2 regions of the Lutispora sp. QWL-02 genome follow, and region 2 is predicted to be linked to the other one. Evidence: riboswitches for the same ligand, from Rfam matches in the RefSeq annotation. Region 2 holds a riboswitch; the other holds the start of a gene.
The links. A riboswitch is a leader RNA that binds a small molecule or an ion and turns the genes downstream of it on or off. The one in region 2 is predicted to bind cyclic di-GMP.
Positions count from the first base shown of each region.

Region 1: linked by a shared signal. The riboswitch ahead of AC4HCY_RS15095 (glycerol kinase) and the one ahead of AC4HCY_RS17500 (HD-GYP domain-containing protein) in region 2 are both predicted to bind cyclic di-GMP.

Region 1 is NZ_CM177762.1:3,179,647-3,186,647, forward strand. Features, by position in the region: gene AC4HCY_RS15075 (aspartate aminotransferase family protein) at 1-910, shown strand, start outside; gene AC4HCY_RS15080 (DUF378 domain-containing protein) at 939-1,133, opposite strand; gene AC4HCY_RS15085 (hypothetical protein) at 1,294-1,836, shown strand; gene AC4HCY_RS15090 (AAA family ATPase) at 1,836-3,317, shown strand; partial or broken gene AC4HCY_RS15095 (glycerol kinase) at 3,369-3,567, opposite strand; cyclic di-GMP riboswitch class I at 3,807-3,892, opposite strand; gene AC4HCY_RS15100 (cysteine desulfurase-like protein) at 4,070-5,326, opposite strand; gene AC4HCY_RS15105 (amidase domain-containing protein) at 5,475-6,002, shown strand; gene AC4HCY_RS15110 (hypothetical protein) at 6,125-6,427, shown strand; gene AC4HCY_RS15115 (tyrosine-protein phosphatase) at 6,456-7,001, opposite strand, start outside.
Region 2 is NZ_CM177762.1:3,679,123-3,686,123, forward strand. Features, by position in the region: gene AC4HCY_RS17490 (SPL family radical SAM protein) at 1-492, opposite strand, end outside; gene AC4HCY_RS17495 (hypothetical protein) at 820-960, opposite strand; gene AC4HCY_RS17500 (HD-GYP domain-containing protein) at 1,104-1,682, opposite strand; cyclic di-GMP riboswitch class I at 1,794-1,878, opposite strand; gene AC4HCY_RS17505 (hypothetical protein) at 2,230-2,619, shown strand; gene AC4HCY_RS17510 (hypothetical protein) at 2,660-3,166, opposite strand; gene AC4HCY_RS17515 (GNAT family N-acetyltransferase) at 3,258-3,995, opposite strand; gene AC4HCY_RS17520 (class I SAM-dependent methyltransferase) at 4,082-4,867, opposite strand; gene AC4HCY_RS17525 (DUF6608 family protein) at 4,933-5,340, opposite strand; gene AC4HCY_RS17530 (MazG nucleotide pyrophosphohydrolase domain-containing protein) at 5,357-5,722, opposite strand; gene AC4HCY_RS17535 (DUF2461 domain-containing protein) at 5,783-6,451, opposite strand; gene AC4HCY_RS17540 (DUF2268 domain-containing putative Zn-dependent protease) at 6,595-7,001, opposite strand, start outside.

The DNA of each region.
Region 1 (7,001 bases), 500 kb from region 2:
GGTTGATAATGCATGTATGAGCAAAGTATTCTTCTCTAACTCCGGCGCTGAAGCCAATGAAGGAGCCATTAAGCTGGCGAGGAAATACAGCTTTGATAAATACGGCAAGGACAGATCGGCTATAATCACCCTGAAGCAGTCCTTTCACGGAAGGACTGTGACCACGTTGTCAGCAACCGGTCAGGAAAAATATCATGACTACTTCTTTCCGTTTACGGACGGGTTCAAGCATGTGAAAGCCAATGACTATGATGATTTCATAAATAACTTGGATTCCAGCATATGCGCTGTAATGATGGAGGCCATCCAGGGAGAAGGGGGCGTAATACCTCTTGAAGCAGATTATGTCAAGAAGGTTGTCGCAAAATGCAAGGAAAATGATATAGCGGTCATATTCGATGAGATCCAGTGCGGCATAGGAAGAACAGGCTTATTGTTCGGCTACAACCACTTTGATGCAAAACCGGATATTGTGACCGTTGCAAAGGGCCTTGCTTCCGGCCTTCCCATGGGAGCGGTGCTATGCAATGAAAAATTAGGCAAGGTATTCAAGCCGGGAGATCATGGCTCCACCTTCGGCGCCAACCCTGTGGCTTCAGCAGCGGCTCTGGCTGTTTTGGATAAGATATGCAATAAAGCATTTATGGATAGCGTAATAACCAAGGGAGATATCATAAAAGAATTCTTAAAAAACAATTGCAATACTATACTGGAGGTCCGAGGAAAAGGACTTATGATAGGCATACAGATTCAAGGAGACGCTGCAAAGGTTCAAAAAGAAGCCTTATCTAATGGGTTATTGGTACTCACTGCCGGACCTGATGTAATTAGACTGCTGCCTCCGCTTGTAATAAATGAAGAAGAACTGGTTAAAGGTCTTGAAATACTTTGCCGAGTTATAGATAAATAGAACCTCCGAAATTCGGAGGTTCTTCTTTTTAAGCCTTTTGACGGTCTCTGAACAATAAGCTTATTGACCATAGACCTGCTAATCCGACCAATGTATAGATAATACGGCTAAGCACAGCGTTTTGCCCTCCAAAAAGAGCGGCTACCAGATCAAATTGAAATAAACCAACCAAAAGCCAATTCAAAGCTCCTATAATTACCAATATTAGTGAAAGCCTATCCATACCATTCACCTCCCTTTCCTAACATAAATATTTCTTATATATACTTATGTATGATAATTTTTTCCAATACCTATTATCTTTATACAATCAATTCAAATATTTGTCATTAGTCCATAATTAAAAACCGTGTTATAATATTATGTAAACATGGAGGTGGATTATGAACATAAAGGCCACAAAAATAATTAAGGGCACATTAGCATTTATTGCTACCTTGCTCGTTTTATATGGAGCACGTTTTCTATGGCAAAATTATTCAGTAGCTATGCCTTTGAATAGCGGACTTAAAAGTATAAATGGAGTTCAAAACGTTGTTTTAGAAAAACCATCAAAAATATATGAGCCAATAATCATTAATATATCTTTAAATAATATTTCCAATTTTCAAAAGACATATGCAGAGATCAATGAAAAAGCTATACAAGCATTAAAAGGTAAAGCATATAAGATAAACATCAAGGATACAGGCAGCGATGAATTAGAAAAGCTTTATTCGGATATAAGCATTTATATTGAAAAAGCTTTAATAGACGGCAGCTTCCCAAGTCTTGTAGAAAAGAGTGATGCTATAGCAAAATCTATTGGCGGCGAATCTAAAATAAACATCGATAGTAAATATATATACCTGCATATAACTAAAAACGATAAATCTTTGTACAAGCTTATACCAAGACAAACACAGAAAGCAGGTGATTTAAAATAATGAATTATAAGGAACATATTATTGGTGCAGTTGCAGCAATAATTGTATTTTTAAGTTTGCTTGGGTTTGATATATTGCCTTTAATTTTTCTTATAGGTTTTGCAGGAGCAATATATTTTATCACTGACAGCAAGCTATTAAAAGTAAAAAGCTCTTCTGTTGGCGAAGGAAGAAAGGATAGCTCCATTTCTTTCAACGATATAGGAGGACAAGAGATAGCTAAAAATGAGCTGCGGGAAGCCCTTGAATTCATAAAAAGCAATGACAAGCTAAAAGCCTTAGGTATTCGCCCATTAAAGGGTATATTATTGAACGGGCCCCCTGGAACAGGAAAAACTCTATTGGCAAAAGCTGCAGCTCAATACACCAATTCCATATTTTTATCAGCCAGCGGCTCTGAATTTGTAGAAATGTATGTAGGTGTAGGCGCCAAAAGGGTTCGTCAGCTATTCACCCAGGCCAAACAAGCTGCAAAAAGGATGAACAGGCACAGTGCCGTAATCTTCATTGATGAAATCGAGGTGCTGGGCGGAAAAAGAGGACAAAACCACAGCCACCAGGAACACGATCAGACACTCAACGAGCTTTTGGTCCAAATGGACGGAATTTCTTCTGACGATGAGGTAAAAGTCCTTGTGATTGGAGCGACTAATAGGTCGGATATGCTGGATTCGGCGCTCCTGCGCCCCGGAAGATTTGACCGCATTGTAAAGGTTGATTTGCCCGATAAAAAGGGAAGGGCTCATATTTTAAAGCTCCATACAAGGAATAAGCCTTTATCCGCAGAAGTCGAAATAGAGGCTATAGCAAGGGATACCTTCGGGTTCTCCGGAGCCCAGCTGGAAAGCGTAGCCAATGAAGCGGCCATATTGGCAATGCGAGATGAATCAAAAGAAATATCTTCCGTGCATTTTAAAAATGCTATTGAAAAGGTTATGATGGGAGAAAAGCTTGACAGGCTTCCCAGTGTCGATGAGAAGCTTAGAATTGCAATACATGAATCAGGCCATGCTCTGATAGGAGAGCTTTTATTCCCGCATTCCGTAGCCAGTGTGAATGTTGCATCAAGGAGCAATGCTCTTGGTTATGTGCGCAATACACAGGAAGACGATATGTTTCTTTATACCTGTGATTACCTTAATGGCCGCATCGCAGTATCCTTAGCCGGAGCTCTGGCCGAAGAGGTTCTGTTGAGCTCCAGAAGCACAGGAGCGTCAAGCGATTTTCAGAATGCATCGGACCTTGCCCGCCATATAGTATATGGAGGCATGTCTGAATTAGGCATAATATCGGCCGAAGATTTGCCAAAGGAAAAACTTCACAATGCTATTTCATCCATATTGGGAGAGGTAGAAAAAAGCACCCTTTCTCTATTGAATGAAAACATACAAATATTGAAGGATGTATCCAGCGAGTTATTGGATAAAGAAACTCTGTCCGGTGATGAGCTAAGAGCTTTGATCAAAAAAGAAGCCGCATAAAAAATATTGTCATTCTATAGGCTATAAGCCTGAGGATGACAATATTTTTGCTTATTTGCACCATTCCATAGATCTCTCCACAGCCTTTTCCCATCCTATATATTTTTCATTTCTCAGCTCATTACTCATGCATGGTATGAATATCCTATCAAGAAGTCCATTCCTTTTGTATTTCATCCTTGCTGTTCCAAAGACCTGAACCGAGACCCGCCAAATATGAGGCACCCAACGCAGTTGTCTCTATCATTCTTGAATCTATACAATCTCTTTACTGTTTACTATAAGATAAGTAGATATAAAGAATAAAGCAACAAAAATAAAAAATGATGCTGCAATAACTATTCCCAATACTTCTCACCCCTTCCCCGTTATGGCGAAAAATGCCTTTCATAATGCCGACAGCAACGCTTGATTATATGCATATTGAACTAAATAAAGCCGCCAATCATAAGATAGCGACTTTATAAATAACGCATCCACATTATTTAGCACGGCAACTGGCTGGCTTAGTAATCTTCACTGTAGCCCCTATAGCTTTGCGTCGCCACCTTTCGATGGGTTTGCCTTTATCAAGTTTTGTTTAATTGAATTATATTCCTGTATTCAACTCGTGGACATATGTCTAAATATACATTTATTTAGCACTAAAGACCCTGTTTTTTTATATAATTTGCAGGTATTATAGGCTATTATTTATAAGGCTATCAGTATATTTATCCAGATCTAGCACTAAAACAAGCTGCATCGGAATTTTATTTCTCCGCTAATTCTCTGATAGCATTCAGCGTTCTATCTATCTCTTCCATCGTATTGTATGGAGCAAGCCCTACACGCACCAGCCCGCCGCTCTCTCTCAAGCCTAAAACCCTGACCAGTTTTGAAGCATAAAAATCTCCATCCCACACAAATATGCCTCTGTCTGAAAGATATTCGGCTACTTCTCTCGGAGATTTGTTTTTCATGGTAAAGGATACTGTCGAAGTTCTTGGATATCCCTTTGGAGGACCATAAATTCTAACTCCCGGTATTCTTTCCAATCCATCTATAAAATGCTCTGTTATCGGCTGTTCATAAGCTTCCAGAGCCAACATACCGGCGACCACATTTCTTCTTCTGCCTATGAAGCCTTTTAACTCTTTTTCAAATTCACTTCCGTAGGTCTCGCCTATAGAAGCAATAAACTCTATAGCTTCTGCAGCTCCTGCTATTCCTTCGTGATTTAATGTCCCGGTCTCAAATTTATAAGGTGCAAAATCATCCTGTTCTTTAACTTTTATAGTCCTTAGCCCTTCTAATTTCTCCTTTTTGGAATATAGTACCCCAATATGCGGACCGAAGAACTTATATGCAGAACAGAAAAGGAAATCCGTATCCAAGTCTTTAACATCTATAGGGCCGTGAAGAGCATAGTGTACTGCATCCACAATAGTAAGTGCTCCTACTTCATGAGCCATTGAAACCATTGTCTTCACATCGCTGATAGTCCCTACTCCGTTTGAAGCATAGTTGAACGCTGCAACCTTGGTTTTATCATTGAGCTTGCTTTTAAAGTCGTTCATATCAATTATACACTTTTCCAGATCCACCTTGACATTATGTATTATTATACCCCTTTCCTCCTGCATCTCCCAGGGTCCTCTATTGCACTCATGATCTATATCAGTAATAATCACTTCATCCCCGGGCTTAAGATCTCTGGCTATAGCAGAAGCAAGGTTGAAATTTATTGTTGTAGAATTGGCACCAAAGGAAACCTCATCCCAAGAACATCCAATAAAATCTGCAAAAGCTTTTCTGGTTTCCAAAAGCATATTATCTGTCTCAACGCTGGTGGCAAAAACTCCGTGAATATTGCAATTATGCCATGTGAGATAATCTACTACCTTGTCGATGACCCTTTGGGGTACCTGTGTGCCTCCTGGCCCATCCAAATATGCGGCAGGGTATCCGTTTATCTTTCTTTCCATAGCAGGAAATTGTTTTCTCATAGCTTCAACATCGTATTTCATCGCAAATCCCCCTAAATTTTATTTGAATATTCAGCTTTATTATACAATTTATCTCACCTAAAAGCTATAGAAAAAGGACACCCAGTTAACGAACATATCCCAATCCCATTCATAAAATAGTAATATGAATAACTATAAGGAGGTAGCTATGGGTTTAGACAGACAAAATAGGTATAATCGAGCACGTGCGGTAAATTATGCGAAAACTTTTGCCTTATCCCCAAACCCAGGCTTTAAGTATTTTCAAATTTATGAAACCTTGGGCGGGGACTGCACGAATTTTATCTCTCAGTGCCTGCTGGCTGGCGGTGCACCTATGACATATACTACAGAATACGCCTGGTGGTATAATAAGTCAGGTACCTATGATACTAATGATGATAGGTGGTCGGTGCCTTGGGCCGTCGCTCACTCGTTATACTGGACCCTAAAAGTGAATAATAACTCCAATATCGATGCTGCAAAAGGTCTTGAAGTAGGCAGCGCAGCCATGCTTGAGCTGGGGGATTTAATTTTTTTTGAAGATGATAATGGAGTTATATTTCACTCAACTATAGTAACAGGTTATTCACCCATCGACACACTCATATCTCAACATACCTATGAAGCATTGAATATACCCTACATCAGATCATGGGAAGCTAAAAGATATCACTATTTAAAAATAAGGGTATGATCTTATCCTGTTTTAAATAATAATGCTGTCCTCTTTGAAAGCGGACAGCATTATTAAGAATATTTAATCGTTCAGTAGGGATAATAATAATGGTTAATCTTTACTGAAAGAGGTAATAACTGATGACTGATAACATAATATGCCCCATATGCAAGGGCAATAAATTTGCTGCAAAATTCCAAGCTTCTTACGTCTACTCCTATAGTATTGATGCCGATGCTCCCGGCAGCGAAAGTGAGGATGCGTTTCTGCCTTTTTTGTTTGATAATAGAAAGCAAATAGGTTCTGAGGAATATTTAGAATGCCTGCAATGCCAAAACAGGTTCCCATGCCATTTCAATGAGGGCACCAAAGGGGTTTCATTTACAATACTCCAAAAGGCTATCCGCTCTGATCATACGATTGATCCGGAATTTTTAGGATAAGGGTTGATGATTTATATGGAATAAAGGATCAATGATAAAAAAGCAAAGTCTTTTTGTTATATTTAACAGGTTCATCAATAGTTAGTTCTTCATCATTAATTACCTTCAAAGGATTATCATAAAGAAATTTCTCCAGATTTTTCTTACTGGTATACCTGCCTGCAATTTTAAAGGCATGTATTAATGATAAGTTGTATTTACTGCTAGAGTGAGCATCTGAAGCAATAAAATGTACCATACTATTTTCTAATAGAATACCTGCTGTTTTACCGATGCTATCCTTGCTCCCTTTCTCTAAACTTGAGAGATTTAGCTGGACTAAAGCTCCTCTTTTAATAAAATCATATAGAATATTAGGATTTTTGATTATCTTTAAATTTCGCTCTGGATGTGCAAATATTGGGTAAATCCCCTTTAATCTTAGGGAAAATATTACTTGATAAATATAACCGGGTATATCAACCACAGGTAGCTCTATCAATATATACTTTGTTCTGTTTATTGTGGCTATCTCATTATTTTCTAGCAGTTCAATAGTATTAGGTGTAATAAACACCTCATTTCCAAGTAAGAT
Region 2 (7,001 bases):
TCCGTTATCGCGCATTATCTTCAACGCTTCAAACCGTTCTCTTGTGGTGCTCACATTGGGTTCGATGACCTTATTCAAAGCTTCATCATAAGTAGTAAGGGTCATCTGTACTACACACTTTGACTTTTCATTAATTTTTTTGAACAGTTCCAGGTCTCTTAGAATTCTTGCGGACTTGGTCTGTATAGCCAGTCCGAATCCATAGTGATGAATAAGCTCAATGCATTTTCTGGTGTTGCCCAATTTTTCCTCCAGATGAATATATGGATCGCTCATTGCCCCGGTGCCGATTATGCATTTTTTCCTTTTTCTGCGCAAAGCATCCTCTAAAAGTTCTGCCGCATTTATCTTAACTTCTATATCTTCAAAATCATGATGCATCTGATAACACTTGCTCCTCGAATCACAATAAATGCATCCATGAGTACAGCCGCGGTATATATTCATTCCGTTTTGAGCTGATAGGATACCCTTTACTTCTGTTTCATGCATAATGCTCTCCTCTTTGTTCAATCACTTTTTATCACATAATAAGCTTACATATCCTCATATACCGGTTCTCCTTCAATAAAGGCAGAGACGAGTCCAAGCTTTTCAAAATAAGTACACATCTTTTGACATGCAAATTTTTCAGTGGAATAATGTGTTCCTCCTAGAATATTAATGCGGCTTTTCCGCTCAAGCTCATGAACTTCTGAGTAATCTTCATTGTTGGCTGAAATGCCTGTAATAAGAACATCAGCTAAAGTCTTGCTTGTTGAATATTCGCTGAAGTTATCCAACGGCACATGTAAATTATATATAGATACTCTATTCTCTCTAAGCTTTGCTAATGATTCTTTCTTTGAAATTAGGAGAAAGATACTCTTCTAATTCGCCCATGTATTTCGCCCAGTTATCTCTCATGTTTTCCGAGATAAAATCCCGTTCCAATCGATGGTATAGATCAGCAGACTTCATAAAAACCCCTCCATTACACTTGATTATAAATTATATGTTCTTGCTATTATTATACCAGTTACGATTGTCATAACCTATATGCTTAATACCGATAAAGTAAAAACAGGTGATTTTTCTCACCTGCCTGATAATTTATTAAATTCCTACCTATCGATTATTGAATCCAAGTTGTCAATAAATGCTTTAAATAATTCCCGGTCGAATTGCCCTTTTGAATTCTGCATAATATTTAATGCCTTTTCTATTGAATATGCCTTTCTATAAGGTCTGTCGGAAGTCAATGCGTCAAATACGTCACATATGCTTATAAGCCTTGCTACTTTAGGGATCTGCCCCGCCTCCAAATGCCAGGGATAACCCTTTCCATCCCAGCGCTCATGATGAAAGAATGCTGCAAACTTCATTTCCTTGGGCATATGAGTTCGCTTTAATATGTTATAACCAAACTGAGAATGCTTCATCATGCTGCTAAATTCTTCAGGCTTAAGCTCACTTTTTTTATTCAGTATACTGGAGTCAACTTTTATTTTACCAATATCATGGAACAAGCCGGAATAATAGATCGTATTAATATTAACTTCATCACCCAGCAGCTCAGTAAATTTTTTTGAATATTGAGCTACATTCATCGAATGCTTGTAGGTATTGGAATCAAATTTCAGCAGCTTCAGCAGATCATCAATGTTGCTCTCAAACAGATCAAAATCATTATCATTGGACACAACGAATTCACCTCAAAATTATACTTCATTTTTCTTATATAGTATCTATATAAAATCCTAAAATTATAAAAGCCATGGCGCTATAATGGCCATGGCTTAAAAAAACTCTATCTTGGCGGCCCGACTGTCATAGTGTTTCCACCTTAGACTCGTAGCTTTGCGCCCCTACCTTTCGATAAGTTTGCCATTATCATATAGCATAACAGTAATACTAAAATAATATTTAATTGCATTTGCTGTAAATCCTGCTGTGTTTATAGCTGTGAATTGATATTATTGCGAAAAGGAATTGTTTATTCAAACAACATTACCATTATATTTCCAATTACCTTTTATGTCAATAACTGTTTGTTTTTGTACGCTGTTGTCATATATTGAAATAGGTATGAAAAAGAGCAGCAAGCTTAGCTTTCTGCTCATGTAAGCCACTATAAAGTTTTAGAAAGAGATAACTGTATTTTTATTTACTGAATGGTATAAACTTTAAATATTTTTCATATTTTTTATTAGCATGTTTGCGCATGAATCAGATTTTGGAGGTGTGATTATGTTTAAAAAAATTTCAAAAAAACTCCTGATCATTCTACTTGTATTATGTGTGCTTATTTCCAATACATATGCCAACATACCAGGACAAGACCCAAATGAATGCAGCTCTTGTGAACAGCAAGCTGACAGATATACAGGAAGCTGTGCCGGTGGTCCTGACATACCAGTAGAATCATGTATTTACTATGATTATCCTCATCATCACTTTAGAATGTACGGCGCATCTTGGTTGGAATGCCGTCATTGCGGAAACAGAGAGACAAGTGCAAAAATAACAACATATGGTCCTGTACTATGCCGAATAGAACATAGTGAAGACTACTATCCTCATTTGGGTGCGAATGCCGCCATAGGTAAAAAGTATCCGGTCAGCTACTTCCGTAAATAGTTCTAAAATAGTTATAGCCCCTAAAATTTATTTGATATTTTTAGGGGCTTGCTAATATTTTTCTAATTCTTTTTTCTACATACACCGGTGAGCCTGGTTTAGTTCCGCCAAATTCGCGCAAATGGAAAGGCTCTACCATATAAACGGCGTCTTGTATTAGACCAGTTTCCGACACGCATTCAATTCGGGCCACATTCACCTTATTCATGGAAATTAAAGCCATGGAACTGCCGTAATTGAAGGCCCTAATACCATTGGAAATGCCGCTGGTACCCCCGCCTGAGCGGAAAAAATATCCGAATGAGAATCCTTTTCTGTTCAAATAAATGGAGTAAGTAAAATCATTTAAATGCTTATCATAAAACAGCAATGCACCAAGATCGTCCGTCACAGATTTGGATACCTGCCAGCTATCATCTATTTTTTGAGATTTACGAGCATCGCCCTCAAGCCCGTCTCTGTTTACTCCGACGATGGAGAATCTGAAGCAGGCAGAAATTCCAAGCAGCAATAAAAATACAGCAAAAATAACATAAACTTTTTTCATATCCTCACCTCGAAAAATATAAATCATCCTTATCCGCATAAAACACTAATTTAGAGCAATGCTCTGTAAGGTCTGATCCCTATACAAGAATTTATAATGTTATCGAAGCAACAACCTCCTGAGATTTGACTTCAAAGCCTAAACCCTTGGCCAGACTGATTGAAGCAGTATTTTCAGCATCAACCCAGTATATAGGAAGAATGCTATTATTGACACACCATTTCACTGCTTCGGTCACGACTTCTTTTCCAAATCCTTTATTCCTATAAGCCGAATCAGTCCATACAGCAATATTCCCTCCGCCAAAATCTATATCAGAAATTTTGCATGCGGATACGACTTTCTTACCATCAAGTACAACAAACTTCCTGCCTTCTAAGATTTCACCTTTTTTGCTCTCCCAGGCTTCCGTTTTCTCCGCTTCATCTATATTTTCTAAAGCCTCCATGAAAATTTCCTTGGTTAATTTCACGGCAGACGAATTCGATGAACTCCATATATCATAATCTTCGCCAGGAATTAATCTATACATCTTCCTCAACTTAAAGCTTTCTAATTTATTGCTGAAAAAAATGTCAAGCATCTCAATTATCTCATCTGCATCGTCAACAGCTTGTCCTTTAATAAACTCAAATAAATCATCATAATATTGAGGTGCTACTGAAAAAATCAATCTTCCATCTATATGTGTTGATATCAGGTATTGTACAAATTGGCCATTTAAAGGTTTATTTCTTTGATCAGAGCTAAATATCCTTTTACCTATTTCAAGTTCCTTTTTATCTATGCTCAAGTAGCCATAGTAATAATCTTGAAATGTGAAGTTCAATTAAGTTCTTCTCCTCTCATCATATTGAAATTTTTTCTTTGAGAATCTTTATTCAGCAAATCCATAAACCTCTGTTATATGGAATGCTATTTCTTTTTGCACACGTACAAATTATGTAAGCTATATCCTATGAGAGAAGGGTTATCAAATGTCATAAAGTGATAATCCAACCATTTCTCTAGCTCACTCTCATCTAAAGCATTTATATTATCCCTCATCATGTGAACTATCCCGTCGGTTCCAACATGCTCTAATTTTTCTGCACTAAAACCGGCCATAGTTTCTTCCATTTCATCGTAAGTTGAAAAATAAAAACAATTTTCACCTTCCTCTGATTCGATTCCAGATTTAGTTATACTTCTTAAGGATTCATCATTAATATAATTTTTATCCCTGCTTATTTGAATAACGTATTGAGCATATCTATTTATATATGCAACAGCCAAAATGCCGCCTGGCTTCAATACCCTCATACATTCACCTATGCATTTAATCCGGTCTTCCAGCTTTGAAAGATGATATATAGGCCCCAGGCATAAAACAACATCAAAAGTATTTGAATCAAACTGCGATAAGTTCCTTGCATCGCCAAGCTTTATTTCTATATTTTTCGACTCAATTGTCCTGGCCTTTTCCATCATCAACTCAACATTTTTCTGTACAATATCCAATGCCGTAATCATATGTCCTTTATTGAGATAGTAGAATGAATATCTTCCGGTTCCTGCCCCAACTTCCAATATCCTCGCATCTTTTTTTATCTTCTTATCCAGCACATGAGTTGTTGAAATGAATTCAACCTTGTGAGAATTGTCCTTGATCAATCTTGACTCTTCATCGTAACCCTCATAATACTTTGCAATTCCTTCCATGTTGTAATCTCCTCCTTAAGTTGAGTAGAGTATGTTATATATCTTCAGAATGACTAATATTTTGTTCAATTCGTTACGCTTTGCCTTTTTCTTTTAATACGCTCTTTTATCTCAATTATTACCGAAAGTAAAATAGTGAGAAGCGTATAAATTACGAAAATACCTTGATATGCACCGGGGCCCAACGGGTCTAAAAAGCTGGTAAACCATACATAAGTGAAAACCGCTATCATTGAAATAGCATAGGATATTATGTGGGATAAAAGCTTGCTTTTTAACCTGAACTTATCAAATAATGTAATTGTTATGACGGCAATCAAAATAACCACTGCCCTATTTATAATATGATAATTTGAATCTGCTATCTGTCCCCGGCACAATTGCCAAATGTTGTCCGCTAATGTTGCAACCGTAAAAATTACACAATATAATAATGCTGAGTTTTTAACGGTTGGGACAAAATTTGATTTCATTTAATTCCCCCAATCATTACTTAAGGTTCTTGTATTGCTCTTCATAATCTCTATTAATGTTTTTCAGAAATTTCTTCAGATAAATTTTTGAAAACTCTTCGGATGAAATATCAAATCTATTTAGGACATCCATAAAATACATTATAACATCTCCTAATTCCTCAATAAAATGTTCCCTAACATCGGGGTTGTCCATAATTTCCGCCTCGCCCTTTTTCTTTATAATTGCAATAGCCTCTCCAATTTCTTCAATCATATAAAGGATAAAGAATTTTGCATATTCCGGCTTCATAGGAGACCAGGTCTCACTATGTTTCTCCCATAAGTCATACGATAATTTTAGCATATCTGATATTTTTAAATCATTTTCATTAGTAGTCATTTACTCTGCTCCTCCTTGGTTTATAACCCTCTGCAAATACACAATATTTTGCTTGTCCTATTATCTTCCTCTTAATCCTAAGAGGAAGTTATATATCGGGGCTATCTTTTCAAATCCTTCAATTAAATCATCCACTAGAAGCGGAGTAAATAAACGTTCATCAATCTTTCTGCTGCAAGCAAAGTATAATTCTTTCCTCTGATACCATTCATTTAATTCTTCCGGTAAATCAGGATTAATAATTCGCTTATATTTCTCGCCTTCAAGTTTAAATATGTTTTGTTTCATGTATAGGGAATGAATTTTAGTGAACTTCTTTTCTCCCTCATCTATCATGCTTCTTAGCTTTGACATAAATTCTTTTGGTAAATTGTAAAAACCCATTCCATATCTATAATTATCGGGGCATATCTCAAAGAAATACGTTGGTTCTGCTTTCCAGTCCTGATATGTCCTTTTGAAAGCAATCCACATATTCGTTCTATATGGACTCTTGTCTTTTGAGAATCTGACATCACGGTTGATTCTTGATATTGTCTTCTTGGGATTCACATCTAATAAAGGATCAATAGACAGCATAAAAGGCCCTAAATTCAAAACAAGCTCTTCAAATGGTTCATACAAAACTTTCTTATACCTATCCCTATTGGCTTCAAACCACTGCTTATTGTTATTCTCATTCAGTTTTTTCAGATATTTAATGGTATCTTCGGAAAAACCTTTAAACATTATATGACCCTCCAATCAATTTTTCAAATGATGATTGCCTATAACAGCTTGATATCCCTGCTTCTGTATCTTCTTTATTATTTCTTCTGCGATTAAGTAATGTAGCACTTTAGAAGCCAATACTTTCACCCCATTGATTGTCCTCAGTTTTCAAGAAAGTTCATCACCTGTTTTTCTATTTCTATAAATGGCAGTTGTGCAATATATGCTATATTATATTGAATATATAGCTTTCTGACCAGTTCAGCACCAAGGAAATATCCCACATCACTTATTTCCAATACTTTAAACCAATCTCCAAAAAAATCTCGCGTTCCTTTCCCTTCATCATGCAATGCTTCTAAATATAACTTTTTTAGCTGTCTCTCATTAATTCTACATTCTTCAATCCACGCTCTTCCTCTTGAATCAGCCTCTTTGCCTAATAGCTTGTATTGAAAAAACTGTGCAAATCCTTCTTCATATAAAGACCAAATACCTTTGTTATAATTATTTAGCTCAACATTACCAGGTAAATTATCCTCACCTCTAATTTGAAAATGAACAACAT